Regions from separate parts of the Gracilibacillus marinus genome, predicted to be linked through region 1. Evidence: riboswitches for the same ligand, from Rfam matches in the RefSeq annotation. Region 1 holds a riboswitch; each other region holds the start of a gene.
The links. A riboswitch is a leader RNA that binds a small molecule or an ion and turns the genes downstream of it on or off. The one in region 1 is predicted to bind S-adenosylmethionine.
Positions count from the first base shown of each region.

Region 2: it holds a riboswitch for S-adenosylmethionine, as region 1 does, so the genes downstream of both, ACFOZ1_RS09250 (OsmC family protein) here and ACFOZ1_RS00585 (phosphoadenylyl-sulfate reductase) in region 1, are expected to answer to the same signal.
Region 3: it holds a riboswitch for S-adenosylmethionine, as region 1 does, so the genes downstream of both, ACFOZ1_RS13850 (methionine ABC transporter ATP-binding protein) here and ACFOZ1_RS00585 (phosphoadenylyl-sulfate reductase) in region 1, are expected to answer to the same signal.

Region 1 is NZ_JBHSDV010000001.1:101,898-113,168, reverse strand. It holds gene ACFOZ1_RS00610 (ABC transporter permease) at 1-1,028, opposite strand, end outside; gene ACFOZ1_RS00605 (ABC transporter permease) at 1,025-2,296, opposite strand; gene ACFOZ1_RS00600 (ABC transporter ATP-binding protein) at 2,309-3,241, opposite strand; gene ACFOZ1_RS00595 (response regulator) at 3,389-4,030, opposite strand; gene ACFOZ1_RS00590 (sensor histidine kinase) at 4,037-5,149, opposite strand; SAM riboswitch class I at 5,532-5,648, shown strand; gene ACFOZ1_RS00585 (phosphoadenylyl-sulfate reductase) at 5,729-6,457, shown strand; gene ACFOZ1_RS00580 (assimilatory sulfite reductase (NADPH) flavoprotein subunit) at 6,553-8,352, shown strand; gene cysI (assimilatory sulfite reductase (NADPH) hemoprotein subunit) at 8,369-10,081, shown strand; gene sat (sulfate adenylyltransferase) at 10,081-11,268, shown strand; gene cysC (adenylyl-sulfate kinase) at 11,265-11,271, shown strand, end outside.
Region 2 is NZ_JBHSDV010000002.1:284,993-296,263, forward strand. It holds gene ACFOZ1_RS09225 (hypothetical protein) at 1-1,105, shown strand, start outside; gene ACFOZ1_RS09230 (hypothetical protein) at 1,109-1,957, shown strand; gene ACFOZ1_RS09235 (DUF6339 family protein) at 1,947-2,735, shown strand; gene codB (cytosine permease) at 3,204-4,457, shown strand; gene codA (cytosine deaminase) at 4,461-5,717, shown strand; gene ACFOZ1_RS09250 (OsmC family protein) at 5,819-6,265, opposite strand; SAM riboswitch class I at 6,349-6,455, opposite strand; gene ACFOZ1_RS09255 (AzlC family ABC transporter permease) at 6,651-7,370, shown strand; gene ACFOZ1_RS09260 (branched-chain amino acid transporter permease) at 7,367-7,699, shown strand; gene ACFOZ1_RS09265 (SEC-C metal-binding domain-containing protein) at 7,730-9,550, shown strand; gene ACFOZ1_RS09270 (ABC transporter ATP-binding protein) at 9,615-10,253, opposite strand; gene ACFOZ1_RS09275 (hypothetical protein) at 10,255-11,121, opposite strand; gene ACFOZ1_RS09280 (hypothetical protein) at 11,114-11,271, opposite strand, start outside.
Region 3 is NZ_JBHSDV010000005.1:55,698-66,968, reverse strand. It holds gene ACFOZ1_RS13885 (sensor domain-containing protein) at 1-753, opposite strand, end outside; gene ACFOZ1_RS13880 (TetR/AcrR family transcriptional regulator) at 784-1,368, opposite strand; gene ACFOZ1_RS13875 (ABC transporter ATP-binding protein) at 1,573-2,454, shown strand; gene ACFOZ1_RS13870 (ABC transporter permease) at 2,470-4,065, shown strand; gene ACFOZ1_RS13865 (SLAP domain-containing protein) at 4,092-4,469, opposite strand; gene ACFOZ1_RS13860 (MetQ/NlpA family ABC transporter substrate-binding protein) at 5,203-6,078, opposite strand; gene ACFOZ1_RS13855 (methionine ABC transporter permease) at 6,148-6,816, opposite strand; gene ACFOZ1_RS13850 (methionine ABC transporter ATP-binding protein) at 6,806-7,834, opposite strand; SAM riboswitch class I at 7,941-8,050, opposite strand; gene ACFOZ1_RS13845 (PFL family protein) at 8,219-9,580, opposite strand; gene ACFOZ1_RS13840 (ACT domain-containing protein) at 9,596-9,862, opposite strand; gene ACFOZ1_RS13835 (Cof-type HAD-IIB family hydrolase) at 10,059-10,790, shown strand; gene gndA (NADP-dependent phosphogluconate dehydrogenase) at 10,967-11,271, shown strand, end outside.

The sequences.
Region 1 (11,271 bases):
TGTGTAATATCAGCAATATCTTTTCCATAAATAGTAATCGACTTTAGTGCATCCATGGCATGTGTCATTGGAATCACTTTGGATAATGCTAAAACAATGGGGTTGTCGACAATTTCTATTGGCCAATATGCACCACCAAGCATAGCCATACTAACTGCTACAATCGGAACAATTGCATTTAATTGTGATGACTTATTCACAAGACCAATTAATAGCATTCCTAAAGAAACAATCGCAAATGTATACACACAGCAAATTGCCAATATCCCTAGCCAATTATCTCCTAAATGAAACTGAAAGAACCATTGAAAAGCTAAAAATACGAGAACGATTTGAACAATTCCAATAAAGAAAGCAAAATTTAGATAACCTAAGTAAATTTGCCATTTACGTAAAGGAGACAAAATCAATCGATCCCAACTACCTCTTTGTTTCTCCTCTGCCACCTCACTCAAGCTAAATACAATGGTATAAATCGCAAAGAATAATGTCATTCCAAACAATGCTTGTAATTTATTATCAAATAAGAAGATATCCCCTTCTACTTTACCTACATGTGACTCTACTTCAATCAATGGATTTTCTAGAGACTTCTCTACTTTTTGCCTCATCGCTTCATCGCCAGTCGCTGTTACTAAATCTTGAATCCGTATTTCTTCTCTATACATAGACTGAAGGTATTGGTCCAAAATTGCTTGATTCGGGTCTTCAGTACCAACAAGAAATGTATAGGACGACTGGTCTAAATATATAGCAAAACTGGTAATACCTAATGCCACTTGTTCTTTTGCTTTCTCCTTTTTTGTTTCTGTGAAACTAAATCCTTCTAGCTCGTTTAATTCATTTATGATGTCTTGCTTTTCCTCATCAGAAAAAACATTTGAAAAATAGGCAGATATAGGTGTTTCCGCTTGGTTACTAATTCCTCCAATGAAAATAACAAATACTGTAGTCATTGCTAACATCGATATGACCATAAAAGGCTTTCTGCGCAGTCGTTGCCATTGTAATAAGAAAATATTAATCATGCTGCCACCCTCCTATTCGGGAAAAGAACTACACTTAGAATAAAGATGAAGACAGTGATCCAACTTAGACGAATTACATATGGAACAATATCTGCAAAGGGAAGCCCTTGGCTCGCTAACATGTATGCACGTAATGTCATACCATTTGGTGTCCATGAACCAATCATTTGAATCACTTCTGGAAATGTGGTAATTGGTGTAAAACTACCGCCAAGTAATGCCAACACACTGACAATCCCACTTGTAAATGAACTAGACACAGCTTGAGATCTAAGTCTTAATGTTAATGCAATTAACAAACAGGCAATTGCACTTATTGCAAGGGCATAAAAGAATGTAATCAGTTCCATAATCCCGATTGTTTGCCAAGATATTGGTTGGAATGATTGCATAATGAGAGAAGAAAGCACAAATAGAACATTTACTTGAAAAAAAACTAACATGATAACAGCAAATAACTTCCCAATTAAAAATTGTAACGGATGTCTCCCTGACAAAATAATACGATCTAATACGTGTTGTGTTTGTTCAGAATAGGATTTTGCAGCCATTGTTGATGCGATAAAAAAGGCAAACATTACCGCCATACCAATTGAATAGTATTCCATAGAACTAACTGGCTCACCATTTGTAATTGTTTCTGTTTCTCTTTTAATCACTTCGTCACTTGTTGGACGTATCTCTGTAGACTGTGATTCCTTTGCAATTGCCGTCTCTAAATTAATAGATTGTGCAATCTGAGATAAAATATTTTCAACAATCGAGCTATCAAATACGGCATGTTCCCCCTTTTTGATAAGGAGATTTGCTGAATCTGCTTCTTGTAATAGGACATGTTTTAATGTTGTATATGTGAATCCTTCTGGTATCGTTATAATTGCATCTATTTCCTTTGCTGCGAGCTTTTCATCAGCAGTTTCCTTGTCTGTCAGTTCTACTGCAACAATTTCTGTTAAATCTTCTGTTAAAATCGTATGAATAATCGATGGAATCGCAATTTGATTACTTGCTTCTATTATTTGTTCCTTAGCAATCGTTGGAATCTCCTGCTCCTCCAAATAAGATACAAATTGCGCTTTTCCTTCATTAGAATTATCCTCTTCTACTAAAGCCACTTCTAACTCTCTTGTTGATTCGCCCCCTCCCAATACTCCTTTAAGTGCAAAACCTAAGATGAGCATAAGTATAAATGGCATAAGGAAAATAACCAAGAGCTCTGTGCGGTCTCTTAATAATAGTTTGATATCTTTCAAGAAAAAGTTGACCATACACACTCACCCCTAATCTCTCAATTTTCTACCAGTCAAATGTAAAAATACATCTTCCAATGATGGTACATGAATGGAAACAGACTGGATTGCTGCTTGGTGCTTTTCTGCCAGATGGAAAATGGTTGTTAATTGATTGGACTGTTTAGGAACAATTAACTTCAATCCTTTTTCTGTTTCAGTTACTTTTAACACATGTTCTCCAGCTCTTAATGCATCTTCAAAAGCACTAGATGATTCTTCAAGAACTAAATCGATTGTTTCTTCACTCGATAAGATACTAACAAGCTCATCTTTCGTACCTGTAGCAATGATTTTTCCATTGTCCATGATATAAATTCGATCACAAAGTTTTTCTACTTCTTCCATGTAATGAGATGTGTATAGAACAGTCATCCCCTTTTCTTCATTTAGCCGTTTGACCATCTCTAAAATATAATGACGTGATTGTGGATCAATCCCAACTGTCGGTTCATCCATAATAATAATGTCAGGCTCATGTAATAAAGCAACAGCAATATTAATACGTCGCTGCATACCTCCTGAATAATTTTTAACCAATTCTTTTTGTCGATCTTTCAAACCAACAATCTCTAACACTTCTTGTACTCTTGACTCTAAATGTTTCCCTTTTAAGCGATAGATTTTGCCAAAAAACTTCACGTTCTCATATGCGGATAATTCCTTGTATAAGGCAATTTCTTGTGGCACCATTCCTAATGTTGGCCTAATTATATGTGGATTTTTGATAATATCTTGTCCTTCCCAAAACACTTTGCCACTACTTGGTTTAAGTAGTGTTGCAATCATGGAAATTAATGTAGACTTCCCTGCCCCGTTCGGACCTAATAACCCAACAGATTCTCCCTCTTTCAAATAAATATTCACTTCGTCTACTGCTACTTTATTTTTATATACTTTACGTAAGCTTTCTGTTTCTAACATTTGCACACACCCTTTCTCATCTTTATCCTTCTTTATTGTATAAAAAAAAGAGCAGTATCCATACTGCCTTTAGTCATTCCTTATCAAATAAACAGTGACTAGAGTCATTTATATTTTGTACAATTAGAAAATATTGCATTTCCCCCTCTATACATATCCATTATGAATTGCATAGATGGCTAATTGGGTACGATCTCTTAATTGTAGTTTATCTAATAAACTACTAATATGGTTTTTTACTGTACCAATAGATAATGCTAATCCCTCTGCAATTTCTTTATTACTTTTTCCTTCTCCAAGTAAACATAAAATGTCGCGCTCTCTTTTGGTCAAGAAGATAGTTGTCTCTTTACTATATGTTTTTTTCTTTTCATTTAATAAATGTGGCACGACTTTTCTAGCTACCTCACCTGGCAATTGCAATCCACCTTTTAGACAATCTTTAATTGCGCGAATAAGCTCATCTTTATTGGCATCTTTCAGTAGATAACCGTGCACACCTATTTTTAATGCTTCAATCGCATAATCTTCATCATTAAATGTTGTAAGGATTAACACTTTCATATCTGGATACCGTTCTAATAATTGTTGTGCTGTTTTGATTCCATCAAGTTCTGGCATCCGAATATCTAATATCGCTAAATCGAAATAATACTTTTCTCTTAGTTGTAATGCTTCTTTCCCATTTGTTGCCTCACCTGTCACAACTAAATCTGGATCTGTTTCTAGCATCATTTTTATACCTTGTCTAACAATCACTTGGTCTTCTGCAAGTAAAATAGAAACCATTTTCTCTCACTCCTTAAGTGGAAAAGATCCACGTACTACAAAATTATGCTGATATATAAAGATATCTAATTCTCCTCCTATTTGTTGCAATCGATCTCTCATTGATTGAATGCCAAAGCCTTCTCGCCATTCGACATCTTCTGTAAGTGGATTCGTAACTTCAAATCGAAATGTCGCAGAACCAGGTGCTTCTAACAAAACAGTAGCTTCTTTTCCCGCGCTATGTCTCATGATATTCGTTAACGATTCTTGGATTGCTCTATATACAACAGTAGCTTGGTCTGGACTTAAAGTAATCGACAAGGCATTTTGGCGCATGGAAAAGGTAATAGAAATATATTGTTCTGCTTCGAGTTTCCGTATTAATTGAATGATTGCCGCAATACCTGTTACAGAATCTTCCTTTAGTGCTTTAACAGCTTTTCTCGTTTCTTGTAAGCTTTCTTGTGCCAATACTTTTACTTGATTCCATTCTTCCCTGCCATCTTTCAAATGTAAAATTTCTATTTGCATTAATAAGTTCGTTAATGTATGACCAACTCGATCATGAATCTCTCTACCTATATGTAGTCGTTCTTGTTGTCTTGTTAACTGATCATGTGTGATGGTATCACGTTTTAATTTTTTATATGTATGTAATAATGCTTGGTATCGTTGTTCTATGTCAGATAAATGGTGGAAATACTTATAATATTCATAGATTGCTATAATGAGAATCGTTGCAAGCAATAAGTAAAAAGATACGAGTGTAATAGATAGGAATTCCATTTGTGTTAAAAAACTCGCTAGCAACACAGCAATGGTGAAGGTATATGTAAATCTTCCTGAAGTCCATTTGAAACATGATACAAGTAACAGAAGGAACATCAACAACACAAATGGGTTCATCCAATCATGTGAAGAAAACAAGAACGCGAGTGTAATGCTAATTAACTGTATACATAATAAATAAATAGCTGCTGATTTCGCAACAGACATAAAAAAGAATGCAACGAAAAATAGTGCCATCATACTAAATAAATATGCACTAGTTTCTGAACCACCAGCTAACTCTACTGTAATGGCAGATAACCAAACAAGAATCCATAATAATAGAGATACCCAAATATTCGATTTCATTTCGTTCTCCTCCTTAGTTATAATATACCATAACGGGAAGTAGAGTTATTTTTATTTTGAAGCAAGGGGAAAATTAAACATTGTTTGGTTCCTTTATCTCAGTTGATTTGCTCCAGTCGCTACGTTTCTAAACGGGTGTTTTCGCTTTTGTATCATCCAGCTCCAACACCCAGAAACTAGGCGACTTCACAAATCGCCCTACGATAAGTCATCATCGACTCGTTCCTCGTCGTGATTCCTTTATCTCAGTTGATTTGCTCCAGTCGCTACGTTTCTAAACGGGTGTTTTCGCTTTTGTATATTTTTTAATAATTCCGACTATTTTACTGTTGACTTTTCCAATAAATAGATATATCATAACATTAATTGTTTATATAAGGAATTCTTATCCAGAGAGGTGGAGGGGCAGGCCCTGGGAAACCTCGGCAACAGGTCAAGTAATGGGCACTGTGCCAAATCCTGCGGAACAGCATACACTACTGTTACCGGAAGATAAGAAGTGAACGTCAGTTGAACTTCTTATCAAAAAGATAAGAGGTTTTTTCGTATAATGATAGAATTTTAGAAAGGGGAAAAGGTATGTCAACATCTGTAATTACGTATGACCATTACGAAGAAAGTCATTGGAATGAGTATATACCAGAAGAAGCTGACTCTCATAAAGGTGCATTGATGATACTTGAATCTGCATACCAAGCATACGGTGATGCTTTGATTTATGCTTGTAGCTTTGGTGCAGAAAGTATGGTCTTAATCGATTTGATTTCCAAAGTTAAAAAAGATGCAAAACTCGTATTCTTAGATACTGGTTTACATTTCCAAGAAACATATGATTTAATTGACCGTGTGAAAGAAAAGTATCCACTTTTACAAATTGAATTAAAACAACCTAGTTTGACACTAGAGGAACAAGCAGCTCAACATGGTTCAGCATTGTGGAAAAGAAATCCAGATCAGTGTTGCTATATTCGAAAAATCAAGCCATTAGAAGAAGTGTTGTACAGTGCAACGGCTTGGATTTCTGGATTACGTCGAGAACAATCAACAAGTCGAGCAAACACAAAGTTCTACAACAAAGATGAACGATTTAAATCTATCAAAGTCTGTCCATTAATATACTGGACATTAGAAGATGTATGGAATTACATTCGCGAAAATGACTTACCATACAACACATTACACGACCAAAATTACCCGAGCATCGGCTGTATCCCGTGTACGTCACCAGTGAATCCAAATAGTGATGAACGCGCAGGAAGATGGGCAAATTCCCAAAAAACTGAATGTGGCTTGCATACAACAGGATGAGTTTCGATTATTTTTTTACCTAATTCAAAGTAAAACAATAGGTTTAATAAATATAATAGGTTTAATTACAAATTAATGAAATAGAGGTGAGCATGTTGACATTACAAGTTGTCAATAGTCCATTTGATCAAAAGCAAACGGACATATTAAATCAAGTATTACCAACATTAACAAACGCTCAAAAAAACTGGCTCGCAGGCTACTTAGCAGCATCTCAAGCAGTTGAAACACCACCACAACAAGTGCCACAAGCAACTGTCACAAAGCAGCCAACACGTACTATCACCATATTATTTGGCTCAGAAACCGGAAATAGCCAACGTGTCGCTGAACAGCTTTCTAGTACCTTGAAAGATAAAAACTTTACTGTTCAATTATCAAGTATGGATGATTTTAAACCAAAGAAAATCAAAGACGTAGAAGATTTGTTTATTGTCACAGCAACACACGGCGAAGGAGATCCACCAGATAATGCAATTCAATTCCATGAGTTCCTTTTAGGTAGAAAGGCACCTAAGTTAGATGGGGTTAGATATTCTGTTTTAGCACTTGGAGATGAGTCGTATGAACACTTCTGCCAAACAGGGAAAGATTTTGATAAACGATTAGAAGAATTAGGAGCAACACGCCTTTACGACAGAATAGACTGTGACGTTGATTACGAAGAATTAGCTGAAGAATGGATTAAAGGTATCGTTGGAACAATTCAAGAAGACAATGCTAGCGCTGTTGCAGATGTAACAGCAGTAACGGCATCTTCCATTGAACAACCTATTTATTCAAAAGCCAATCCATTTTCAGCAGAAGTATTAGAAAACATTAATCTTAGTGGTCAAGGCTCGAACAAAGAAACGAGACATATTGAGCTATTACTAGAAGGATCGAATTTCACATATGAACCAGGTGATTGTCTAGCAATCTATCCGAAAAATGATCCTGCATTAGTAAAAGCGGTAATTGAAAAATTAAATTGGAATCCTGAACAAACTGTTCCAATTAATAAACAAGGAGAAATCCGCTCCATCCAAGAAGCACTTACTTCTATTTTTGAGATTACAAGATTAACAAAAGGTTTATTAGATAAAGCTGCTGGGTTCTTTAAAAACAATGATTTACTAAAACTTATTGCAGATAATGATCAAATTAAACAATATATTGATGGACGTGACTTACTCGATTTGATTGAGGATTATCCACCAGCAGATTTAGACCCAACAACCATGATTGATTGGTTGCGAAAAATTCCTGCACGTCAATATTCTATCTCAAGTAGCAACAAAGCAAATCCTGACGAAGTGCATTTAACTGTTGCTACAGTCCGCTACAATAGTTGTGGTCGAGATCGTGCTGGTGTCTGCTCTGGTGAAATCGCAGACAGAATAAAACCTGGTGATGTTGTAGATGTCTATGTACACAAGAATCCGAATTTCAAATTTCCATTTGATGAACAAACTCCTGTCATCATGATTGGCCCTGGTACTGGTGTCGCACCATTTAGAGGCTATATTGAGGAACGAGAAGAATTAGATTTAAAAGGAGATACATGGTTATTTTTCGGTGACCAACATTTCAGATCTGATTTCTTATACCAAGTAGATTGGCAAAATTGGTTGAAAAAAGGCTATCTTTCTAAATTGGATGTTGCATTTTCAAGAGATACAGAAGAAAAAGTCTACGTACAACATCGCATGGAAGAACGTGGTAAAGAACTATTTGAGTGGATAGAACGTGGTGCACATATCTATGTATGTGGAGATGAGAAGCGAATGGCGAAAGATGTGCATCAGACATTAATCCAAATTGTTCAAGACCATGCGAATGTAAGTAGAGAAGATGCAGAAGCATATGTAAATCAATTAAAACAACAGAAACGATACCAACGAGACGTGTATTGATGAGGGGGATATAGAAATGTCGAATAAGGAGCAAAAATTAGATCCAATCGAACAACTCAAAGAAGATAGTCGTTTTTTACGAGGAACGATTAAAGAAGGATTAAATGACCCAATTACAGCAGCTATCTCAGATGACGATACAAAACTACTAAAATTCCATGGTAGTTACCAACAAGATGACCGTGATATTCGTGAGGAGCGTAGAAAACAAAAGCTAGAACCCGCCTATGCATTTATGTTACGTGTAGCAATTCCAGGTGGGGTTGCGACACCAAAACAATGGCTAAGTGTTGATCAGTTATCACAAAAGTACGGTGATAATACAATTAAACTAACGACACGCCAAGCGTTCCAACTTCACGGTATTTTGAAATGGAATTTAAAAGAAACCATCAAAACAATTAATGAAGAAGCAATGACAACTATCGCTGCTTGCGGAGATGTAAATCGAAATGTGATGTGTAACCCAAATCCATATCAATCGGACGTGCATCAAGAAATACAAGACTGGGCACAAAAAATCAGTGATTATTTATCACCAAAAACAGGCGCTTATCACGAGATTTGGTTAGACAGAGAGAAAATCGTTGATTCTAAAGTAGAAGATGAACCTATTTACGGAAAAACATATTTACCAAGAAAATTCAAAATAGGGATTGCGGCACCACCTTCCAATGATATTGATGTATTTTCACAGGATTTAGGTTTTATTGCAATCATCGAAAATAATGAAGTAATTGGGTTTAATGTCGTAGTCGGTGGAGGTATGGGTTCCACACACGGGAATACCAACACGTATCCACAATTAGCTAAACTTGCGGGTTATTGCAAAAAAGAAGACGTCATTCAAGTTGCAGAAAAAGTTGTCACAATTCAACGTGATTACGGAAATAGATCTGATCGCAAAAATGCCCGATTCAAATATACGATTGACCGGTATGGATTAGATTGGTTCAAAGAAGAACTATCAAATAGACTAGGGTTTGCCTTAGATGATGCGAAACCATATCACTTTGACCATAATGGAGATCGCTATGGTTGGATCAAAGGTGGAAACAGATGGCACTTCACATTATATGTAGAGAACGGAAGAGTAAAAGACACGGAAGAATACAAGTTAATGACTGCATTACGCGAGATTGCTTCTATTCACACAGGGGATTTCCGTCTCACACCAAATCAGAATTTAGTCATCGCAAATGTCACGACACAAAAGAAAAAGAAAATTCAAGAAATTATTGATATCTATGGATTAACTGACGGTAAACACTATTCCGGGCTTAGAAGAAATTCGATCGCATGTGTGGCATTACCTACATGTGGACTAGCGATGGCTGAATCTGAACGATACCTCCCTTCTTTAATCGATAAACTCGATGAAATTCTAATTCAAGAAGGCATTCGTGAAGAGGAAATTGTCATACGTATGTCTGGTTGTCCAAATGGCTGTGCTCGTCCAGCTCTTGCTGAGATTGCCTTTATCGGTAAAGCACCAGGCAAATATAATTTGTATTTAGGCGGAAGCTTCATTGGTGATCGGTTAAATCAATTATATCGCGAAAATATTGGAGAAGATGAGATACTTGCAACATTACAAGAAATCATTCATGCATATGCTAATGAAAGAGAAGCAAATGAAAAGTTTGGTGATTTCGTTGTTCGTAAAGGTTATGTAGATGCAGTTTATGATGGTCGCAATTTCCATAGAGAAACGAAAGGAGTTTTATAATGTCTGTTATCACGGATCAAAAAATAGAGACAATTGTCGCACATGGTGGAGAATTAGTAAACCGAGAATTAAAAGGAGAGCAAAGAGAAAAAGCTCTAGCACAAGCAAAGAATTATCCATCCCTTACCATTGATGCATGGGGTGTTTCAGACTTAGAATTAATTGCAATTGGTGGGTTTAGTCCATTAACAGGCTTCCTCGGCGAAAAAGATTATAAAGAAGTTGTCGAGAATGTCCATCTTGCTGACGGCACTGTGTGGAGTATACCAATCACACTTAGTGTTACAGAAGTGCAAGCAGATGCGTTAACAATTGGCCAACCTATCGCATTATACGGTCAAGATGGTATTCTTTACGGCATTTTAGATTTACAAGAGAAATATCGTTATGATAAGCACAAAGAAGCACAATATGTCTATGGTACTACAGATGATAGCCACCCTGGTGTGAAGAAATTGTATGAAAAAGGCGACATTTATTTAGCAGGTCCGATACAATTGGTTAATCGCCCATCGCACCAAGGATTCGAGAAATTTTATTTAGATCCGATTGAAACACGACAATTATTCCAAGACTTAGGTTGGAAAACAATTGTTGGATTCCAGACAAGAAATCCTGTCCATCGCGCACATGAATATATTCAAAAGTGCGCACTAGAATCTGTTGATGGACTATTACTAAATCCATTAGTTGGGGAAACAAAATCAGATGATATCCCTGCAGATATTCGTATGGAGAGCTACCAAGCAATATTGAAACACTATTTTCCTGAGAATAGAACTAGACTTGTGATTTATCCTGCTGCAATGCGTTATGCAGGGCCACGTGAATCCATTCTACATGCGATTGTCCGCAAAAATTATGGGTGTACACACTTTATCGTGGGCCGTGACCATGCAGGTGTAGGCGATTTTTATGGCACATACGAGGCACAAGAGCTTATTTCTAAATACGAAGAAGAGTTAGGTATTACTATATTTAAATTTGAACATGCATTTTATTGCAACAAATGCGAGAACATGGCTTCGCAAAAAACGTGTCCACATGATAAATCAGAGCATGTACATTTAAGTGGAACGAAAGTACGTGAGAAATTACGCAATGGTGAGGCATTGCCACGTCAATTCTCTCGTCCAGAGGTTGCAGAAATATTAATTAGAGGATTACAAAGAGGTGCAGGTGAATGACAA
Region 2 (11,271 bases), on a different contig from region 1:
TTTGAATAATAAGTTAGAAGTAAGAGTAAATGAAAAAGAGATTAACAAAGATACTGTCTTAGACTATATAAAAAGTGAAATGTATTATAATCAGTCGATCCAAGAAACAAAAAAGGTATTTACACCTTTATATGTCGATACATATAAAAATTGTGAACCAAGAAGGATTGTGGTGTCTAATATAGAGGATACCTATGCATTTGATTTGTACTTTCAATATGATGAACGGATTCCCAAAGGACGAGTAGCCATTGTTCGTACAGTTGGTATGAAAATAGAAGACTTCACTGTAAATGGCAATGCTACAAAACCGTTCAATGCTGTCTTGATAGGTGGACATAAAGAAGATGCATACTTGAAATCATTAGAAAATGAATCACATACCAAATTATCAAAGGAACAATTTAATGATCCTAAATTAAAACGCCAAGCAACTAGATTTATTAATAATCTCTCAAAAGAAATCACGAAAATTATTGATGAAGCAATTAGAGAACATAATGAAACTGATGGATTTATGGACACAGAAGATATTCTGTATGTTGTAGAGACCCAATTTAAGAAAGATCTAGAAAAAACAATGGAAACCGTTCGAGTAAATAATGGCAAGACATTAGTCAAATCTTCGGGAAAGAAATCAAAAAAAGAAAAGCGCGATGGAAACCCGAATGCAAAGACGAAACCAGCCGATGAGAACAAGCAAAAGAAGAAAAGAGACCCACTTAAGTGGCAAAAAGTAAACACGGAAAAAGGAAATGTCGATAAAGAAAGATATAGTGCACATCCAGAAATGGTAGAAAGAATTATTTTACGTGATAAAGAGATCATTCAGTTTTATTTTACGAAAAGTAAACAAATAAAAGATGCGACAACATGTGATATAGTCATCGCAGTAATTGATGGAATGGGAGTGGAGTATAATGACGAATTTCGTATTAACCAAAGTTACCACACTATCTATGATCGACAGATAAATAAAATCTGTGAGTCTAGTAAAAATAAAATAAAAAATGTTGCAATTAGAAATGGTATGGCACAACTAGAATGTACGTTAAATCCAACAATCAATCGATCTCTAAAATTTATCTATTATGTGGAGGTGTGATAGATGATTTATAAAAAAGACGCAAACTTCCCATACCCTGTATTATCAGGAAGAACAAATAGTTATACGGAAAATCATTTCGAACTAGATGTGAATGTAAATGAAAATGTAGATTATTACTATATAACCATTTCATACGAGATTGAATCTGCTTTTATAAATAACCTTATACGAAATAAAAAAGCAGAACTGATTCTAATCATTCAATCAAAGGACAACAAATTTTATCGATTAGCACAAGGCCAAGAAATGGTTAAAATTCACAAATCACGCTTATCATTAGGCAATCGTACTTCTATTCAATTACACATACAAGCGAAAGAACAAATTCCTTTTGCACTAAATGAAGATTTAAATGACTTCTATCAACAATTTAAAGAAGAAATTCAAGTACCTAAATTTGGATTGCTAGGATACTCGAACGTGGTCATATTTGATGGAAGTATGAAAAAACCGTATGACATTTTTGAAAAACGACTAGATGAACATTTAAAATCAGATATTAAAATAGAGCTTGGACAAGAAACAATAATTATTCATTATAAAAAAGAAGCGTATCAATTTAATCATCTTTCCAATAGTAAAATATTGAATAATCCATATATCTATGCAGGACTGACAAAGGCATTGCACACGTTTATTGTGAATAATAGTGTGGATGGAGATGTGGATATCGATGAGATAGAGGAACCAAGTGGGGCATTAGATTTGAAATTATACCATTTAATGAAATCCAAAAAGGTGACAGAATTGAATTTTGATAATGTGGATGAAGTCATTTATTCGATTTCTGATCGAATTATCGAGAAGTATACGACAACATTAGGGGAGATGGTCTCTCATGGAAATTAAATTGCTAGAAAAAGGATACAAAGCAAATGATAAGTTATATGAGGATTTCGTAAAAAATAAGCTAAATGATAAAGAAGAATATTTTTCAAAGGAAACCGTTTATCTGAGAGAAGCACCAGATTTCCCTATTTATATGGGAAGAGGCAGTGAAGTACAGAAAAAGCGGGATTTTTTGGAAGCATTTCGCATTATTTCTGAATCATATTTAGATATCGACCGAGAAATCCTACTTGATGAGCGTTTCTGGCATAGTTTATTGTTAACAAAAAAACGTGATTATATTATCGACAAATATCCAGTTGTACTAGATAACAAGAGTAAGTTTCATAATGTTGTTCTGAAAAAATTTGATTGGGAGAATTATATTTACAAGAGCATACTTGCTGCACAATATATTCATGATACTATTACTAGTGAAGAGGACAAAGTTAGGTATTATGAACAGATTGTTGATAATTTAGATGTGTATAATTATATTATTAAATCTGAGATATTCCGTAACGATCTGTTTCTTATTCACATTTTAGATATTATTGAGGAATTGAATTTATCACAGATATTAAAGGCACAGATAAAAGGGCGAGAGGACCTCGGAGATGACGAGCGTTATGGAAGAAGAGTAATCTTTGAATTTAACAAAAGTTATCCTATTGTCTTATCACCAATGCTAGAGAAGGAAGAATTAAAGAAATTATTCGTGGAGTATTTAGGATACTATTATAAAGGAATGATTAATGTCGAAGAGAATACTTCTGTAGAGGAAAATGCATTTGCTTAACAAATGCGCAACATTTTTCGACAATTTCCATTATCTGATGATTGACAGATTTCCTCTATCTTGAGATAATATATGCAAATGAATATTGGTACCTTTAATTCAGTCCAGTGAGGCTGACAAGGATAACGGATTTGGAAAATGGACGACTTATGTGCGCAAACTGTGCATATAGGTAGTTGATTTCCATGAGCTTCTTGTCAGTCGGACGAGGAGCTTTTTTTGTGGATAAAATTAGTGAGTTGATATGGCAACATCCAGCTCCAGCACCCAGAAACTAGGAGGCTTTGCAAACTGCCCTATGATAAGTTTCGCTACCAATCAGTCAGAGTTTACAACTCTAACTGATTGAAGTCTCACTTTATCTTAGTTGGTTCACTCCAGTCTCTACGTTTCTAAACGGGCGTTTTTCGCTTTTGAAGAGTCCCTCGTTCGGCACGGTACCAGTAACAAGACAAGGGGGAAATATAAATGGATAAAGAATTTTCATTACAAGCTGTACCACAATCCCACAGAGCTGGGTTTCTAAAAATGTTTGTTGTTATGTTAGGTCTGACTTTCTTCTCTGCTAGTATGTTATCAGGTGGGGAACTTGGACTTGGCCTTACAATGAAAGAATTTATTTGGATGGTGTTATTAGGGAATTTAATTTTAGGCTTGTATACGAGTGGATTAGCATTCATTGCAGCAAAGACAGGCTTGTCGACACATTTACTTGCACGTTATGCATTTGGTGAAAAGGGATCTTATTTAGCATCCTTTCTATTAGGAGCAACACAAGTTGGTTGGTTCGGAGTAGGACTTGCGATGTTTGCAGTACCTGTTCACAAAGTTACAGGAATCGATATGTGGATACTTATCGTTGTATCCGGTGTGGTGATGACAGCGAGTGCCTTTTTCGGAATGAAAGCATTAGCGATTTTGAGCTTTATTGCAGTACCAGCGATTGCGATACTAGGGAGTATTTCTGTAGGAATTGCAGTAGAAGATTTAGGTGGAATCGGTGAGTTGTTTGCATACGAACCAGAAGCAACCATCGGACTTGCAGCAGCCTTAACGATTTGTGTTGGGTCATTCGCGAGTGCAGGTACATTGACACCTGACTTTGTTCGATTTGCGAACACAAAGAAGACAGCTGTAATTACAACATTGATCGCATTCTTTATCGGAAACTCATTAATGTTCTTATTCGGAGCTGTAGGAGCAATCTCTACAGGACTTGGAGATATTTCAGAAGTGATGTTCGTACAAGGATTAATTATTCCAGCGATTATCGTGTTAGGGTTAAATATTTGGACAACAAATGACAATGCGTTATATGCATCAGGACTAGGTTTTTCCAACATTACGAAAATTAAGAAAAGTAAATTGGTTATTTTCAATGGTATTATCGGGACAATCTTTGCAATGTGGTTGTATAATAACTTTGTAGGATGGTTAACATTGCTTGGTGGTGCATTACCTCCAATTGGTGCAATCTTGCTAGCAGACTTCTTTATTTTAAATAAAGGTCGTTACAAGAAACTAGAGGAGATGACATTCCAAACCGTTCGCTGGCCAGCAATTATTGCATGGGTAGGTGGATTTGCATCAGCACAGTGGTTACCAGGAATTCCGCCACTAAATGGAATTATTAGTGCAGTCATCATCTTTGTTGTATTGGTATTAGTGACAGAGAGAGCGGCAAGCACGAATAAGAAGGTGGCAATAGAAAAAGGAGCGTAATTGATGATTATTCAAAATGCAGCATTGCCAAAACAGGAAGGTCTATGGAATATTCATATAGAAAACGGGAAATTCTCAAAAATAGAAGCGGCAAAACCGGTAGAAGGTGCAATAGATGTACAAGGAAAGCTTGTGAGTGCACCATTTATTGAGCCACATATCCATTTGGACACAACATTAACTGCAGGTGAGCCGAAATGGAATGAAAGTGGTACATTATTTGAAGGAATCTCGACATGGGCAGAACGTAAGAAATCATTGACAGTAGAAGATGTGAAATTAAGAGCAACAAAAGCATTGAAATGGCAAATTGCTCAAGGTATTCAGCATGTTAGAACACATGTGGATGTATGTGATCCATCTTTAACAGCAATGAAGGCATTGTTGGAAGTAAAAGAAGAGATGAAGGATTATGTTGATTTGCAATTAGTTGCATTTCCGCAAGATGGCTATTTATCTTTCCCTAATGGAGTGGAATTAGTAGAAGAAGCATTAAAAATGGGTGCAGACGTTGTTGGTGGAATTCCACACTTTGAATTCACGCGTGAAGATGGCGTCGAATCGATGAAGATTGCTTTTGATTTAGCAGAGAAATATGATCGTCTTGTAGATATTCACTGTGATGAAATTGATGATGAACAATCGAGATTTGTTGAAGTGGTCGCAGCTGAAGCGTACAAGCGTGGACTTGGAAGTAAAGTAACAGCAAGTCATACAACGGCAATGCATTCTTATAATGGTGCATATGTATCGAAATTGATGAAGCTATTAGGTTTAGCGAAGATTAATTTTGTTGCGAACCCGTTAGTAAATATACATTTACAAGGAAGATTTGATGATTATCCAAAACGTCGTGGAATTACACGAGTAAAAGAATTATCAGAAGCTGGCATCAATGTGAGCTTTGGTCATGATGATATCTTTGACCCATGGTATCCACTAGGTACTGGTAATATGTTACAAGTTCTTCATATGGGTATCCATGTCACACAATTAATGGGCTATCACCAAATCAATGAATCGTTTGATTTTATTACAGAGAATAGTGCCGTAACATTGAATATTCAAGACAACTACGGAATTGAAGAAGGCAAGCCTGCTAACTTTATTATTTTGAATGCAACCAATCGTTATGATGCGATTCGTAAGCAAGCAGAAGTGCTAGCATCTTACCGTAATGGTGTGAAGATTGCCGAGACAAAGCCGAAAGAAGCATCTGTGTATTTAAAAGAAGAAATGAAAATAGATTTTGAGAGATAAATGAGAGAACTTGCTACTTTTTAGTGGCGAGTTTTTCTTTATGAAGGATGAAAAGTGTGTGAATAGAGCAAAAGTAGCTCTGTTCACACACCTATCTCATCTTAAGCTTTTTGCTCGATATGAAATGTCGATGTTACATTTACTGTATTTTCGATTGTATCACCAACAGGGCAATGCGCTTCTAAGAATGCAATGAATGCTTCTACTTTTTCAGCAGGTGCGTCTGTATCAGTCGTATACGTAACACGGATATCGGAATAACCTGCCCGCACATCTGCTTTGTCAAAGAAGCCATCTAAATTAATATCGCCTTCTAGCTGCACTTGAAAATCACGCAGGTCAATGTCGAATTTCTTTGCATAGGTACGTGCAACGATAGACTGGCATGCGCCTAATGCAGATAACAATAATTCGACTGGGTTCATTGCTTCATCTGTACCACCTAGTGATTTTGGTTCATCGACTAACACAGAATGATTTCTTGCAGTAGCTTCTACTAGATATTTTTCCTTTAGTTGTGCTGTTGCTTTAAATGTTTGGATGGTCATTGTATACTCTCCCTTTGTTTTATCATACGAAACAACCCCTTCTCAAAAAAGATGAGAAGGGGCTAATTGCTTTTTGCCGTGTCTTCTCATCTTTAGCAAATACTTGCTTCTGAAATTGGCACCTTACTTTTAGTGAAAAGCGGTTGCTGAGAGTTCTTAGGGTCAGTCCCTCCCTCTCTCGAGATGAGTCATGTACAAATCTATTATTGTATGAATTTTCAGATAATATACCACGACTATAAAGGCCTGTCAATACGTAAAAATATGTTATACTTCTATAGTTACGCAAAAATAGTGTATAGTAAGTAATGGATAGAGGAAGTAGGAGGAAAAGAAATTGCATGAACAGAGAGAATTTATTCCATTAGACAAAGAACAGACTCCTATGGATACCCCGAAACGAACCATATGGATACAAGCACTCAAGGTTGCATTTCCCCATACCATTCCGATTTTAGCAGGGTTTACCTTTTTAGGAATTGCATATGGGATTTTTATGCATTCATTAGGGTTTCATGCAATGTATCCATTTATAATTAGTATGGTGGTATTTGCAGGATCCATGGAATTTATTACAGCCAATTTGTTGCTTGGTGCATTTAATCCGGTGTATGCTTTTTTCCTTACAATAATGGTGAATGCACGTCATTTATTTTATGGCATTTCTTTACTAGATACATATAAAGGCATTGGCAAGAAGAAATGGTACATGATTTTTGGGCTTTGTGATGAGTCCTTTGCGATTAACCAATCTATTGATGTGCCAAAAAATGTAGATAAAGGCTTAGTCATGTTTTTCGTGACAATATTGAACCAAATCTATTGGGTCGTTGGTGCGACGATTGGTGGAGTCTTCGGATATTTGATTACATTTAATACAGAAGGTCTAGAATTTGTCATGACAGCATTGTTTGTCGTGATTTTTATAGAACAATGGATGAAAGAAGACAGGCATGTGAGCTCCCTTGTTGGGATTGCTGCATCTGTCGTGTGTCTTCTTCTTTTTGGTAAGGGCGCATTTATCATTCCAGCAATGATTGCCATTTTAGGAATACTTACATTAGCTAGAAAGCCATTAGAGAAAGGGAGGGTCTCCGTACAATGACAATGAGTATAGGTCAACAAATCATGATCGTTGCAATGGTTGTACTTGGTACAATGGTAACGAGATTTCTCCCATTTCTTGTCTTTCCTCAAGGGAAACCAACACCGAAATACATCCAATACCTTGGGAAAGTCCTGCCTGCTGCGGTAATCGGGCTTTTGGTTGTGTATTCATTGAAAGATATCCATGTATTCAAAGGGAGCCATGGCATACCAGAATTGATCGGCGTAGCTGTTGTTGTTTTACTACATGTGTGGAAAAAGCAGATGTTCTTATCAATTGCTGGTGGGACAATTGTGTACATGGTATTGGTACAGACTATTTTTTGACGTAAATATATGTGTGAATGGAGTGTTATGATGTCAGTAGGAAGAAATGATTCATGCCCTTGTGGTAGTGGTAAAAAATATAAGAAATGTTGTATGAAAAAAGAGACCGTTGTGCAATTAAAAGGGTTGAGAGAAGAGAAGTTTTATCAACAAAAAGAAGCACTAGTAGTACAAATTAGAGATTTCCTTTATACCCAATTGCCAACAAGTAAGTTCATACCGTTAGAATCTCAATTTAAGAAAAGAACGAATCATCAATTAGAAACGAGTGCGTATCCAACATTCACTCAATTTTGGCTAACTTTTTGCTATACATTTGATAATGGCATGCGTGGGATTGAATGGTTCCTAAAAGAGAAAGGGAATCGCCTTACACAAGAGGAAAGAGAAATGGCAGAGCAATGGGCACAATTAAAGCTCCAATTTGTAGAAGCAGTCGACCAAACCGAAGACTATACACTTTTTAAAGATTTGAATACAGAAGAAACATACAAAGTATCGAATGCACCTGAGAATTTGCCATCTAAATTTCCGTGGATGTCTACAATTGGTTTATTAGAGAAAATGGGTGATTTGTATTACTTTAATGGTGTGAGGGAAATTAAGAGTCCAAAAAGGATTGTTCGTGCCAAAAAATATGTAGATAAGCTTGTAGAGGAACATGGGCTGAGTCATGAGCAAGTAATGCGTGACTATTATCCAGAGATACTTCAAGCAACAGAGAGTACGTTAGAAGACGACGATATAAAAGAAACAGAAGTGACACACTACCGTCGTCAATATAAGTTACATGATGTTGAACGTGTCGAGAATTTCTTCTACAATAATGAATTATTTGAAATAGATGTGTGGGATGAAGAGAAGAAGCAATTAATATGGGTAAACTCGAAGAAAATATATACTGATAACATGTTGGATGAACAAGTTATTCTCATGAACTTACATGCACATATAGAAATCCGCGGCAATAAGTTACTTTTAGCTACATATGAAGAAGAGATTCCGCATACATTCTCTAAGAAAATAGCGAAATTAAATGATGCGATGGAACTTGAAAATGAAGAAGAAGAGACATTCTTATCGCCGTTAAATGTAAGTATCCAGCAGTCTGTTGTCAGATTAAGTAAAGAGACGCCGCACTATTTTGGATTATATGCGCAATTGAACAATCAAGAAGAGATAAATCAGCCAATCCCTGCATACAACAATCAATCACTACGAGAGTTAATGGCACAAGGGAAGACAGATGTAGTGGACGTCCATCTAAAAGATTCCGAATACAATATGTATCATCACGTCATGCGTACATTTGAGGAAGTGGATGTGACAGCAGACTTCAATACTGTGCGTAAAGAGTTAGGATTACCTTTGTCTCCATTTGTGACAGGAGGAGAGAAACGCTATAGTTCTGTTAGTGAGGTACCACTTGAGAAAGAACGCAAAACGGTTATATTAAGAAGTGATATTCCGATATACGAAGGATTGGGCTTCACTCCAGCGACAGTGGACGCATTTTATACAGCAGATATAGTTTCTTTCTATGTGGAGAAAACAAAAGGAAAATCCGCAGCAACAGAGAAAAAATATCGCACGAATCTGTATGATTTACGAGACTTATTAGAGGAAAAAGAGATAGAGAGTTGGGACGCATGTGACATGTCTTTTTGGAAAGCTATTTTCACAAAGGATATATTCGACATGTATGACCAATATATGAGCAAAACGCATTACAAAGAATTCACCTCAACAATCAAGGCATTGATTAAAGAATTAGCAAAAGAAGATAAAATAGCAGTGGAAAAAGAAATAATAGAACTTGTAAAACAATGTGAGAAGAAGTTTTTTGGGTAATGGTATAGAAGGAATGTGAGAAGGCTTGAGGAGAAGGGGGAACCGGTTTTCTCAAGCCTTTGTTTCAACTTATTTTCGTCATGATTCCTTGATCCATTTCATGTACGGTTTCGCAGAGTACTTCAATATCTTCTGCGTAGTGGGATGATAATATAATGGTTCGTCCGTCTTGTTTAAGCTTTTTGAATAGTTCACGCATTTCAAGTACGCCTTCTTTATCTAAACCATTCATGGGCTCATCCAAAATTAGCAGCTCTGGATTTTCCATAATTGCTTGAGCAATTGCTAAGCGATGACGCATTCCTAGAGAGAACTTATGTACATGCTTTTTACTAGAAGGATTAAGACCTACTATTGCAATGGCCTCTTTTATTTGAGTATCTGTTATTTTTTTCTTAATAGAACTAAGTAGCTTTAGGTTTTTAAATGCACTTAAATGATCGATAAATCCGGGTTCTTCTATAATGATACCAATATCTTGTGGTATGGTTGGTTTTACTTTTTTATTGTGTACATAAATCTCACCTTCATCTAATTTAAGAAATCCACAAATTGCTTTAAATAAAAGTGTTTTTCCTGATCCATTTCTCCCAATAATTCCATGAATTTTCCCTTTTTCAAAATTTACAGTAATATCTTTTAATGCAAGTGTATTTTTGAAGCGTTTGGTCGCATGGGATACTCTTACTATATATTCTGTCAATTTAATTTCCTCCAACTCTATTTGTTATATCTTGTTTATTAAATAAGGTAACCGCAATAATCCCCATAACAATAATTGAAGTAACCAATATCACAAAACAATACAATGGGGATGGAAGGGAAGTTTGTCCTGTAATATCTATATTCGATATACTCATCCAACTGAGTGGTGAGAAATAAAATATAGTATAGCCGAAAACTAAAAAACCAAGATAATTAGAAAAATAGGAAATACCAATAAAAATCCCACTTGCGACAATACCAGCCATGTTTCTGAACATAATATTAAAGCAAAATGTAGTCATTCCAATAAAAGTAGTGCCCATCCAAAAAAATAAAAATCCGATTAAAGTAGCGTAAATGGGTGTGATAGTATCAATAATTAACGGATTGAAGAAAATGGTGACATTATTTGATGCAAGAGAGACATCTCTAGCTAGAGAAACCATAATCGTATCCCATTCCATTTGAAACACAACACGTGGAAGTATTACAAGGATGCTACTACAAAAAATAAAGAACGTATAAATAAATGAGGAAAAAATGATATATACAATTTGACTAATAATCCAATTCATCCTACCTGTACGTATCATGACAAATGGTGAATGTCGATCTTGAAATGGAGCATCACAATAGAGTAAAACAGCAAAAAACGCAAATATTTGTAAGACAGGTGATGAAGTTAAATGGGAAAATAGCCATGGTGATATTCTATGTCCAACCTCTTCAGAAAACGCATACAAACCATATGAATGGTAGAGTAAGAAAACAAAAAGTAAGATAAAGATACTATATATTCTAGGATTGACACCCCATTTTCGAATAGTCATCGTTGAACAAAGGAAAATGTTTTGCATATTAAGCATGTAGCATCCTCCTTCTAATTTGTATGATGGATAAGACGGAAAGTATTGCTACAATAATGATAGAAGTAGTAAATTTGTACAGAATAGATTCTCCAGGTGTACCTGGGTTATATACTCCTTCAAAAATAGTTAGTGCTTTTGTATACATAG
Region 3 (11,271 bases), on a different contig from region 1:
TCTTTCTTCTGTGATATCACGCGCGACACCAATCACACCACGTACTTCATTATCAATAATAATTGGTACAGCTGTAATATCTAAGAGCAGTACCATTTTATCTTTATTATAGACTTTTAATACTTCTTGTACAGTTTGGTGTGCTAAGACTTGATCAAAAATATGATTCGTTCTTTCTAAATCATTTGGATGCAGAACATCTTTATAATGCATCTGTAACATTTCCGCAGCCGTATATTTTAAAATTTTATTATTAGCTGGATTCACATTAGTAAAGAAACCTTCTTTATCTAACATAAAAATCAAGTCAGGATTATAATGAAATAAGGAATGCAATTGTTTGTCGATAATCATGAGTTGATCTTCTATATTCCTTTTGTCAGTTATATCCTGAAATGTTGTGAGGATATAGATTGATTGATCAATCTGTTGAAGCTTGAGTGTGACGGATACAGGAATAGGTATCCCACTTTTTGTGATGTGTGTTGTTTCTATATTTGTCACCTCATCAACAGATAACTCCTTCATATTACTAAAATGAATCCACGCTTCTTTGTTTACTAATTTTTGTGGAGGAATCTTTAGTAGTTCTTTTTTTGTATACTCAAAGTGTGACGCGCAAGCATTATTCGCATCAAATATAGAGATGGTAAGATCGCTATGTAATTTCAAAATAAGTATTGGTACAGGAATATTTTCTATTAGTGCATACATTGTTTTGATTGAAGCAGATGGTTGTTGCTTGCTAGACATGTGGAACACACTCCTTAACATATGATGTTTCTAGTCTTTATTACCTATTATACCATAAAAGAATAAATGCATAATATCCTCTGTGAGCGGTATCAATACCTCTTGTAGCTCTTTCTTTTGCATCGCATCTTTAAATAATTGTAAATAAATCATGACAGCATGCTCAGATAAATCCTTCTTAATATACCCTTCGTCTTTTCCTTGCTGGATTAATGTATAGAAGAACTGTAGAGTTTTTTCTTGAAATAGTTGATCTGCATATGATGGCTCTCCAGAAGCACTTGAAGTGAAGTAAGAAATAATTTCTTCGTGTATTGCTGTTGCTAACTTTCCTTTTTGAAAAATCATTTGTTTAATTTTATCAGAAAAAGATATTTTTGCATGTAAAATTTCTTCATATTCTTTAAAAATTTCATCAATATAATAGTCCATTGTTGCCTTTAGCAAATGATCTTTACTTCCAAAATAGTTGTAAATGGATACTTGTGATACATGTGCCTGTTTCGCAATGGTAGCAATAGAAACACTTTTTATACCATGCGTCAAAAAAAGAGGCAATGCTGTAACGATAATTTGCTGTTTTTTTGATGCTGTGCGGCGTTCAAATCCGTCCATATACTCTCACCTCAAGCATATTGTAACGATATTTCTATCATTTCACAATGAAATCATCCTAACTTTTTCTACATTTGTTTGTACTAGTTTTGAAATAATATTAATATAATATTTCAAAACTGTATTGTGTATATGAAATAGAACAGATACAATACATGTAAGGATAAGAATTAATTTTCGATAAATATGAGGGAGGTAAGGACAATGTCAGTAATGGATGTACAACACATAACAAAAAAGTTTGGTTCCTTTGTTGCGTTAAATGGTGTGACTTTTCAATTAGAAAAAGGAGAAGTATACGGTTTTATTGGACCAAATGGTGCAGGGAAATCGACAACATTACGTATTCTTTTAGGAATTGTAAAAGCAACAAGTGGTGAAGCAACCATATTCGGTAAGAATGTATGGAAAGAGGCTGTGAGTATTCATGAGAAAGTCTCTTATGTACCAGGTGATGTTCATTTATGGGATAACTTAACTGGGGGAGAAGTGATTGATTTTTTCTTGAGACTAAAAGGAACGGTTAATAAAGGGAAAAGAGATGCACTTATCGAGAGGTTCCAATTAGATCCGACAAAAAAATGTGGCACATATTCCAAAGGGAACCGCCAAAAGGTTGCACTAATTAGTGCTTTTGCCTCGCCTTCCGAGTTATTCATATTAGATGAGCCTACGTCTGGATTAGATCCTTTAATGGAACAAGTTTTTCAACAATGTGTAATGGAAGCAAAGGAAGAAGGAAAAAGTGTCTTGTTATCGAGCCATATATTATCAGAAGTAGAAAAACTATGTGATACGGTAGGGATTATTCGCAATGGCGAAATTATTGAGAGTGGAACATTACAACAGTTAAGACATTTAACAAGATCAAAAATCATTGTACAAACAAAACGACCAATAGACACGTTGCATACGTTAGCTGGCGTCCATGACATGACAAAAACGAATGAGCAATATGAATTGCAAGTAGATGCAGAGAATCTATCAGAGGTGATGAAACAACTTAGTGAACACCAGATCACATATATCGAAAGCTTGCCACCTACTTTAGAAGAATTATTTATCCAACATTATGAAGTGAAGTAAGAGAGGAGGGAGAAGATGTATTTTCAATCTACGAAACAATTACTCTATTGGAAATGGAAACAGGTACGAATCGCAAGTATTATTTGGATACTTTCACTTGTAGCGATTACGTTACTTACAGTGATTGCATTTGATGGATTATACCAATCACAACAAGAAAGAAATGTCATGGCAGAAACAATGAAAAATCCTGCAATGGTTGCAATGGTAGGACCAATATTTAGTGTGGAAAACTATCATACTGGAGCGATGCTTGCACATCAAATGTTAGTATTTACAATGGTTGTAATTGGTGTGATGAACTGTTTACTCATGTCTACATTGACTAGGAAAGAAGAAGAAGATGGTCGAATGGAATTCATCCGTGCATTACCTGTTGGGAGATTAGCATCTATTTCTGCTTCCGTTATTTATCTAGTAGTCGTGAATCTTTTGATTGGTTTTTTCATTACTGTAGGACTCATTGTATTAAATGAATCGTCTGTTACGATAATTGGGTCTATTGTATATGGTCTGACCATTGCAACTGCGGGTATCTTTTTTGCTATGTTAACAGCATTTTTAGCACAATTACAAGAAACGAGTAAAGGAACGACAGGTATTGCAATTGCGAGTCTATTTGTCTTTTATTTCATTCGTGCAATAGGTGATGTAACAGCAGAACAAGTCAGTTTCTTGTCACCGTTAGGATTGTTAGTGCGTACAAAGAGTTTTGTTGAGAATACATTGTGGCCAATTCCTGTTGTGTTGGGATTTTCGGTTGTTTTCCTATTACTTACGTTTTTCGTTCAAGCGAGGAGAGATATAGGAAGTGGATTAATTCCAAGTAGAAAAGGGAAACGAGATGCTGGGCATTTGCTTGCCTCTCCATTAGGTCTGATCATACGAATCCAATTTAAATCAATGCTGGCATGGTTTTTCGCATTATGGATAGTAGGCGTTTCTTATGGATCTGTATTTGGTGATATAGAAGTATTCATTGCAGATAATGAAATGTTTCAACAACTGATAGGAAATAATTCTGATTATAGTGTGACAGAACAATTTACGACATTGCTTATGCGTGTATTAGCAATATTTGCAACAATTCCAGGTATTCTGTTTTTTATGAGAATAAGAGGAGAAGAAAAAAAGGGACGTGTGGAACACTTGCTTGTTCGAAGTGTAGCAAGAATCAGGGTTGTGTGCATCTATTGGATAATCGGATGGTTCAGTGCGGCACTTAGTCTATTTCTTGGTATATTCGGACTATGGCTTGTATCGAAAGAAGTGATGACAAATCCTATCCCATTTGAAAATATGTTTGTATCAAGTTTCTCCTACTTACCTGCCATGTTTTTTGTTATCTCACTTGCTGTATGGTTATTTGGCTGGGTACCAAAATATACCTCTTTGATTTGGGGTTATCTTGTCTTTTGCTTCATTCATATTTATTTAGGTGGATTATTGGAGATGCCTGAATGGGGGACAATGCTTTCTAGTTTTGCACATATTCCAGAACTTCCTATGGATACATTCACATGGAAGCCACTTATTAGCATCAGTGCACTTGCAATAGTAGTAAGTATTATTGGAATGATAGGGTACAAGAGACGTGATGCATTAGGATAAGAAAGCGGACTGAGGAAATCCGCAATTTATATTATTTTAATCGACCATTCAGTTGGAAGTGGGTGTTGTTCAAGATAGGGATGATTAGGGTAAATAAAGGTCCAAGGCATACTTGTTCTTGGTTGTAAAAGTAACCTTGTATCATGGAATGACTCTTCCGCAATTATGTTGTCATTATGGAATAATTGTAAGGTACTTCCGATAAGTGATAATTTGTCATCGGTAAAATTGTGAATAATGACACTGCATAATAATTCGTTCCGGTGATTTCGTGCATGACGGATAGGAGTGAAAATGACACCTTCTTGATGCTTGCTAGTAGATTGGAAAAGCTTCTCTATCGTTTGTAAATCTTGTGAACTAATTGTTTGTTTCCATTTCTCTTCTAAAACTAATTGTTGCATTTCTTCAACTCCATTATAAGATGTATGAATTGGTATTCGTGTAGTTATTGTAGCATGTAGCAGAGAGAAGGAGAAGCGAGAGAGTGATGGAGTGGTTTGAATAGGTGTAGAAGATGAGATTGGACAAAGGAATTCTTTAGATTTTTATCTTAGATACTTCTATTTGATAACTTTGAGATTTTATATGTGCTTAGCAACCGCTCCGGTTTGTCCGTTTCCCTTTCCGTGGGTTTTTCCTCTAAGCTAACTTTTCTAGCAAAGAACGCTAAAAAAGTGGATCTTAGGGGAAAAAACATCCCACAGGAGTGGAAACGGACACCTACGCTTTTTTATATTCTACAATGGAAGGAATTATAAAAATATTTGCTTTATCCCATATCGCCTCTGATTTATTATCATTATGAGCTAAAAAAGCTGATTTCTCTAACCAACCAAAATGCTAGCATTTGCAAACATTGTAGAACTTCACTGAGCGTAGGCGCCCAATCCCACTCCTATGGGATCCTTTTTTCTGAAGATCCACTTTTCCAAGCGGTTTGTGTTTGGAAAAGTTAGCTGAAGGAAAAAGCCCATGGAAAGGGGATTGGGCAAGCCGGAGCGGGTGCAAAGCACATATCGAATATCACAGAATTCACTTCTATTACACACAAAATCCAAGCGCTTCGGTAATTAGCTTTCGAATCGCTTGGATTTTTGTAATTGAAAAATTCTTTATCTTAATATCTGTTTACAATTATTCTGCTACAGGAACTACTTTTCCTTCATATTTTTCATTGATAAAGTTTTGAATGGCTTCTGAGTGAAGTACTTCAACTAATTTTTGTAATGCTTCTTTGTCTTTATCTTCACTACGAACAGCAATAATATTTACATAAGGAGAGTCTGTACCTTCTAACAATAGTGCATCTTTAGTTGGTGACAATCCAGCTTGCAATGCATAGTTACCGTTAATTGCAACTAATGCTTCTGTTTCACGCTCATAGAATTCAGGTAAGAAACCTGCATCTACATCTGTATCAAATTCTAAATTTAATGGATTCTCTACGATATCTTTTACTTGTGCATCTACTTTTTCAACATTTTCGTCTAATTTAATTAATTCTGCTTCTTCTAGAATGGATAATGCACGACCATGATCTGCTACAGAGTTACTCATGATCACAACAGTACCTTCAGTAATGTCGTCTACACTCTTGATATCTTTAGAATAAAAACCATATGGCTCAATGTGGATTCCACCAAGATTTGCGAAATCATATTCTTTATCTGCTTTTTGAGACTCGAAATAAGGAATGTGTTGGAAGTAGTTCGCATCTAATGTTCCGCTTGCTAAATCTTCATTTGGAAATACATAATCTTGGTATACTTCGATTTCTAATGTAATACCTTCTTCTGCTAAAAGGCTTTTTGCTTCTTCTAATATTTCAGCATGAGGTGTACTTGTTGCACCAACTACAATTGTTTCTGATGCATCATCAGTTGTTGCATCTTCTGATGTATTGCTGTCCCCATTTGTGGAATTATCTGTTTCGTTGTCGTCACTTGTTCCACATGCTGCTAAAACTCCGATGAATAATAATGCTACTAGTGTAAATAAATACTTTTTCAAAATAAATCTTCCCTTCTTATTATCTATTTTATTTTATGAAAGAAGCTTAACAAGTTAGTGTTAAGCATATTACCTTTTGTCAATTGCTTTCGTTAGCATGTCGCCAATTACTTGGAATATAAATACGATAATGATAATTAAAATCGTACATGCAAGAACGACATCAAAATTAAATCGCTGGAATCCTTGTAAATAAGCAAGATTTCCAAGACCGCCTGCACCGATGACTCCAGCCATTGCGGTATATCCAATTAGTGCGATTGCTGTTACGGTAATTCCTGATACTAATGCAGGCATAGATTCTTTTAATAACACTTTGAAAATAATAGTAGATGCATTTGCACCCATCGACTTCGCTGCTTCAATCACGCCTTTGTCGACTTCTTTAAGACCAATTTCCACAAGTCTCGCATAAAATGGCGCTGCACCGATAATTAATGCAGGTAATGCTGCTTTCCATCCGCGAATAGTACCAATCAAGAAATCTGTAAATGGAAAGAGTAATAATATTAAAATGATAAATGGAATCGCACGAAACACATTTACAACTACTGCTGTTATGTTATAAATTAGTTTGTTTTCCCATAAGTTACCCTTATCTGTTAAGAATAATAATAATCCTAAGAAAATCCCCAAAATTAATGTGCCTATTACAGCAATAATTGTCATATACATGGTTTCTTCTGTCGCAACCCATAAATCTTCCATGATGACATTAGGGAATAAATCATTCCACATGTTGTAACACCTCAACTTCCACACTTTGTTCGCGCATAAATTGGATAGATGATGCTAATACATCTTTGGAGCCATTCAATTCGATATATAATGTGCCATAAGCACCTTCACGAGTTGGTGCAATAGAACCTTGTAAGATGTTGATCTCTACATCAAATTGTTTAATCACATCTGTAATTAAAGCACGTTTGGCGTTGTTCCCAATAAAATGTAATTTCACCACTTCACTATCTTCACGGCTTGTGATAAATTCTTTTAAGCTAGCTTGGTCATGTTCTAGTGGATTTAATTGTTGGACAAAGCGTTTCGTTGTTTTAGATTGAGGTCTCACAAACACATCTAGTACATCACCAGATTCTACAACTTTTCCATTTTCCATTACTGCAACACGATGGCATATTTTTTGAATGACATGCATTTCGTGTGTAATTAAAATGATAGTTAACTGAAGTTTCTTATTAATAGAGACAAGTAAGTCTAAGATATCATCCGTTGTTTCAGGATCAAGAGCGGATGTCGCTTCATCACATAATAATACTTCTGGGTCATTAGCTAAAGCTCTTGCAATACCGACGCGTTGCTTTTGACCACCACTTAACTGAGAAGGGTAGCTATTCTCTTTGCCAGCAAGACCGACTAATTGAATGAGTTCATTCACCTTTTCTGCTCGAGTTGCTTTTGGTACGCCAGCAATTTCTAGTGGAAATGCGATATTATCGAAGACTGTTCGTGACCAAAGTAAATTGAAATGTTGGAAGATCATACCGATTTTTTGTCTTTTTAATCTAAGTTCTGTTGCGGACATCTTGGTAATGTCTTTATTGTGAATCGATATAGTACCATTGGACGGCTCTTCAAGTCGATTAATTAGGCGAATAAATGTACTTTTTCCAGCACCACTATATCCGATCACACCAAAAATCTCACCTTGATTAATCGTTAATGATACGTCGTCAACAGCTTGAACTTGTTGTTTTTTTGTTTTGTATATCTTTGACAAGCCTTTTATTTGAATCAATGTGAATTGGCTCCTTTCTTTCTCTTATTCTCTTTATTAGTATAAAAATAAAAAATCCTTTCTGCATGAGAGGACAGAAAGGATTGGCATTCATTACCGTTACGTCCTCTTATCTTTCAAAGTTTAGTATGTCAAACTTTGATGGAATTAGCACCTATCACTAATGACGGTTGCTGGGTTTCATCGGGCCAGTCCCTCCACCTCTCTTGATAAGAGATTCTATTCTATTTTAATAAGTGTAATCAACACATATATCATTTCTAATCATGAATAACAGAAGCTATCTGATAATTTTGATTAATTGTGATGATAGCATGCATTTGATATCAAGTCAATACTCTTTTAAAAAGTTAGAATAGTCATATTATTCTGATAAGTGGTATGTTAATTCGTCAATGCTTGGATTGGTGCAGGGATTCTGCCACCACGTTGAATAAATTTATCTGAATGATAAGGATTGACTCCAATGATTGGTGCGCGCCCGAGTAACCCACCAAATTCCACCACTTCACCTGACTCTTTGCCAACAACAGGAATAATACGAATTGCTGTTGTCTTTTTGTTAATCATTCCGATGGCTGCTTCGTCTGCGATGATAGCAGAAAGTGTATGACTACTAGCATTTCCATCAATTGCGATCATATCTAATCCAACAGAACACACACATGTCATTGCTTCTAATTTAGGAAGTGTTAAGGCCCCTTGTTCAATACCACGAATCATTCCGTTGTCTTCACTAACAGGAATAAAGGCACCACTAAGTCCGCCGACATAAGAACTCGCCATTGCTCCACCTTTTTTAACTGCATCATTCATTAGTGCAAGTGCAGCAATTGTTCCATGTGTACCAACACACTCTAAACCAATTTCTTCTAGTATTTCTGCAACACTATCATTCATCGCATTCGTTGGAGCAAGGGATAGATCCATAATACCAAAAGGCACCTCTAATCGTTCTGCAACAACTCTTCCAATAAATTCTCCTGCACGTGTGATTTTAAATGCAGTCTTTTTAATGACTTCTGCTACTTCGCCAAGATCTGCATCAGGATATCGTTTTAATGCATGTAATACAACTCCAGGTCCACTGACACCGACACTTAACACGACTTCTCCTTCTCCTGCACCATGAAAGGCACCTGCCATAAATGGATTGTCTTCTACAGGATTACAAAACACGACAAGTTTTGCACAACCAATACTATTATTATCTTTTGTTAATTCTGCAGTTGCTTTAATAATTTCACCCATTTGTTTCACTGCGTCCATATTAATACCCGTTCTTGTTGTACCGACAGATATGGAGGCACATACTCGCTCTGTTTCACTTAATGCTTGTGGCAGTGCATCAAGTAAAATTTGATCACCTTTAGAGATTCCTTTATGTACAAGAGCAGAATAGCCACCAATGAAATCAATCTGCACCTTTTTTGCAGCTTCATCTAATGTTTTGGCAAGTTCTACTGCTTGTTCTACAGTAGCATTGCCTAATAGTTCTGCAACAGGGGAGATTGCCACACGTTTATTAATAATTGGTACACCATATTCTTCTGCAACTTGTTCTGCAACAGTCACTAAATTTTTTGCATATGTTGTAACTTTATGGAATACATTTGTTTTTAACGTATCAAAATCACTGTCGATGCAATCTCTTAAGCTTATCCCCATTGTGACTGTTCGAACATCTAAGTGCTCCATTTGTACCATTCGAATCGTTTCTTGTATTTCTGTATATGCAATTGGCACGATTACTTCACTCCTTTATACACGGTGCATTGCTTGGAAGATTTCTTCGCGTTGAATACTGATCTTAAGTCCAAGTTCTTTTTCGACAGGCTCGAATGCTTGTTTTAGCTGTGCAAGTTTCTTTATATCATCAATGTCAATTAACATCATCATCGTAAAAAAATCTTGCAAAATCGTTTGGCTAATATCCGAAATATTCACATGATTCTCTGAAAGAACTGTTGTTACCTTTGCAATAATTCCGACTTGGTCTTTTCCAATAACACTTACAACTGCTCTCATGTTTCATCACCTCATATCTATTGTGTATCATTTCCCGTAAAAATTAATAGTCTTAGTATCGTATTCTTTCTGTACGTCATACATTGTTTTATTTTAGTGGGATTATTTCTTTACTTTAGTATAACTCATTTCAGTATTTTTGCTAAACAATTGCGAATCACTTACAATATAGTAGAAGAGAAAGGAGCGAATTACTATGAAGGATATTCGCCTAATTGCGCTAGATATGGATGGGACATTACTTTCGTCAGACCATACTGTGTCAGAGCAGAATAAAGAAGCAATTAAGAAAGCAAGAGAAAAAGGTGTCGAAGTTATTATTTCGACAGGAAGGCATTTCCGAACAAGTGCGCATATCGCGAAAGAATTAGATATTCATTATATTATTAACGTGAATGGCAGCGAAATATGGACAATGGAGGAAGAATTAATCGCAAGAGAAATAGTAGATGCCTCTATTATAAAAAAATTGATTGAACTGAAAAATAAACATAAGACTTGGGCATGGTCAGCTTCTACTGATCAAATTTGGCGAGATGAATTCCCGGATAATGTCGAGGATTATACATGGCTGAAATTTGGCTTTGATACAGATAATGACGAAACCAAACAATTACTAATGGCAACACTTGAAGAATGGAAAGAGATTGAGTTAAGCAATTCTAGTTTGACTAATATTGAAGTAAATGCTGTTGGTGTCAATAAAGCGAAGGCTGTGGAAGTTGTTTGTGAACGTCTTGGCATTACAATGGATCAAGTAATGGCATGTGGGGACAGTTTGAATGATATCAAAATGATTGAGCAAGCAGGTATTGGTGTGGCAATGGGGAATGCCCAAGACAAAGTGAAAGAAGCGAGTGATTGGATTACAACATCTAATGACGAAGCAGGAGTTGCGCAGGCAATCAACAAATTTGTGTTAAAATAAGCAGAAATTTCAGAAAATAAGGTACAATTACTTGCAGAGAACGACAGGATATAATAAGTTATTAGATGGAATGTTTTTTTCTAATGATGTTACGCATTATTCTATTTCGTGCTAAAATAGTAGTGTAGAATAATACATATGCACATATTTAGTTTAAAAAAGGAGCGAATGAGAGAATGGCAAAACAGCAATTTGGTGTGGTAGGTTTAGCTGTAATGGGGAAAAACCTTGCGTTAAACGTAGAAAGTAGAGGTTATTCTGTAGCAGTATACAATAGAACTTATCAAAAAACAGAAGATTTCTTAAATGAAGAAGCAAAAGGGAAAAATTTCGTTGGTGCAAAAACAATCGAAGAATTTGTTGATTCATTAGAAAAACCAAGAAAAATCATGTTAATGGTCCAAGCAGGTCCAGCAACAGATGCTACGATTGCTTCATTGAAACCATTACTTGATAAAGGTGACATCTTAATTGATGGTGG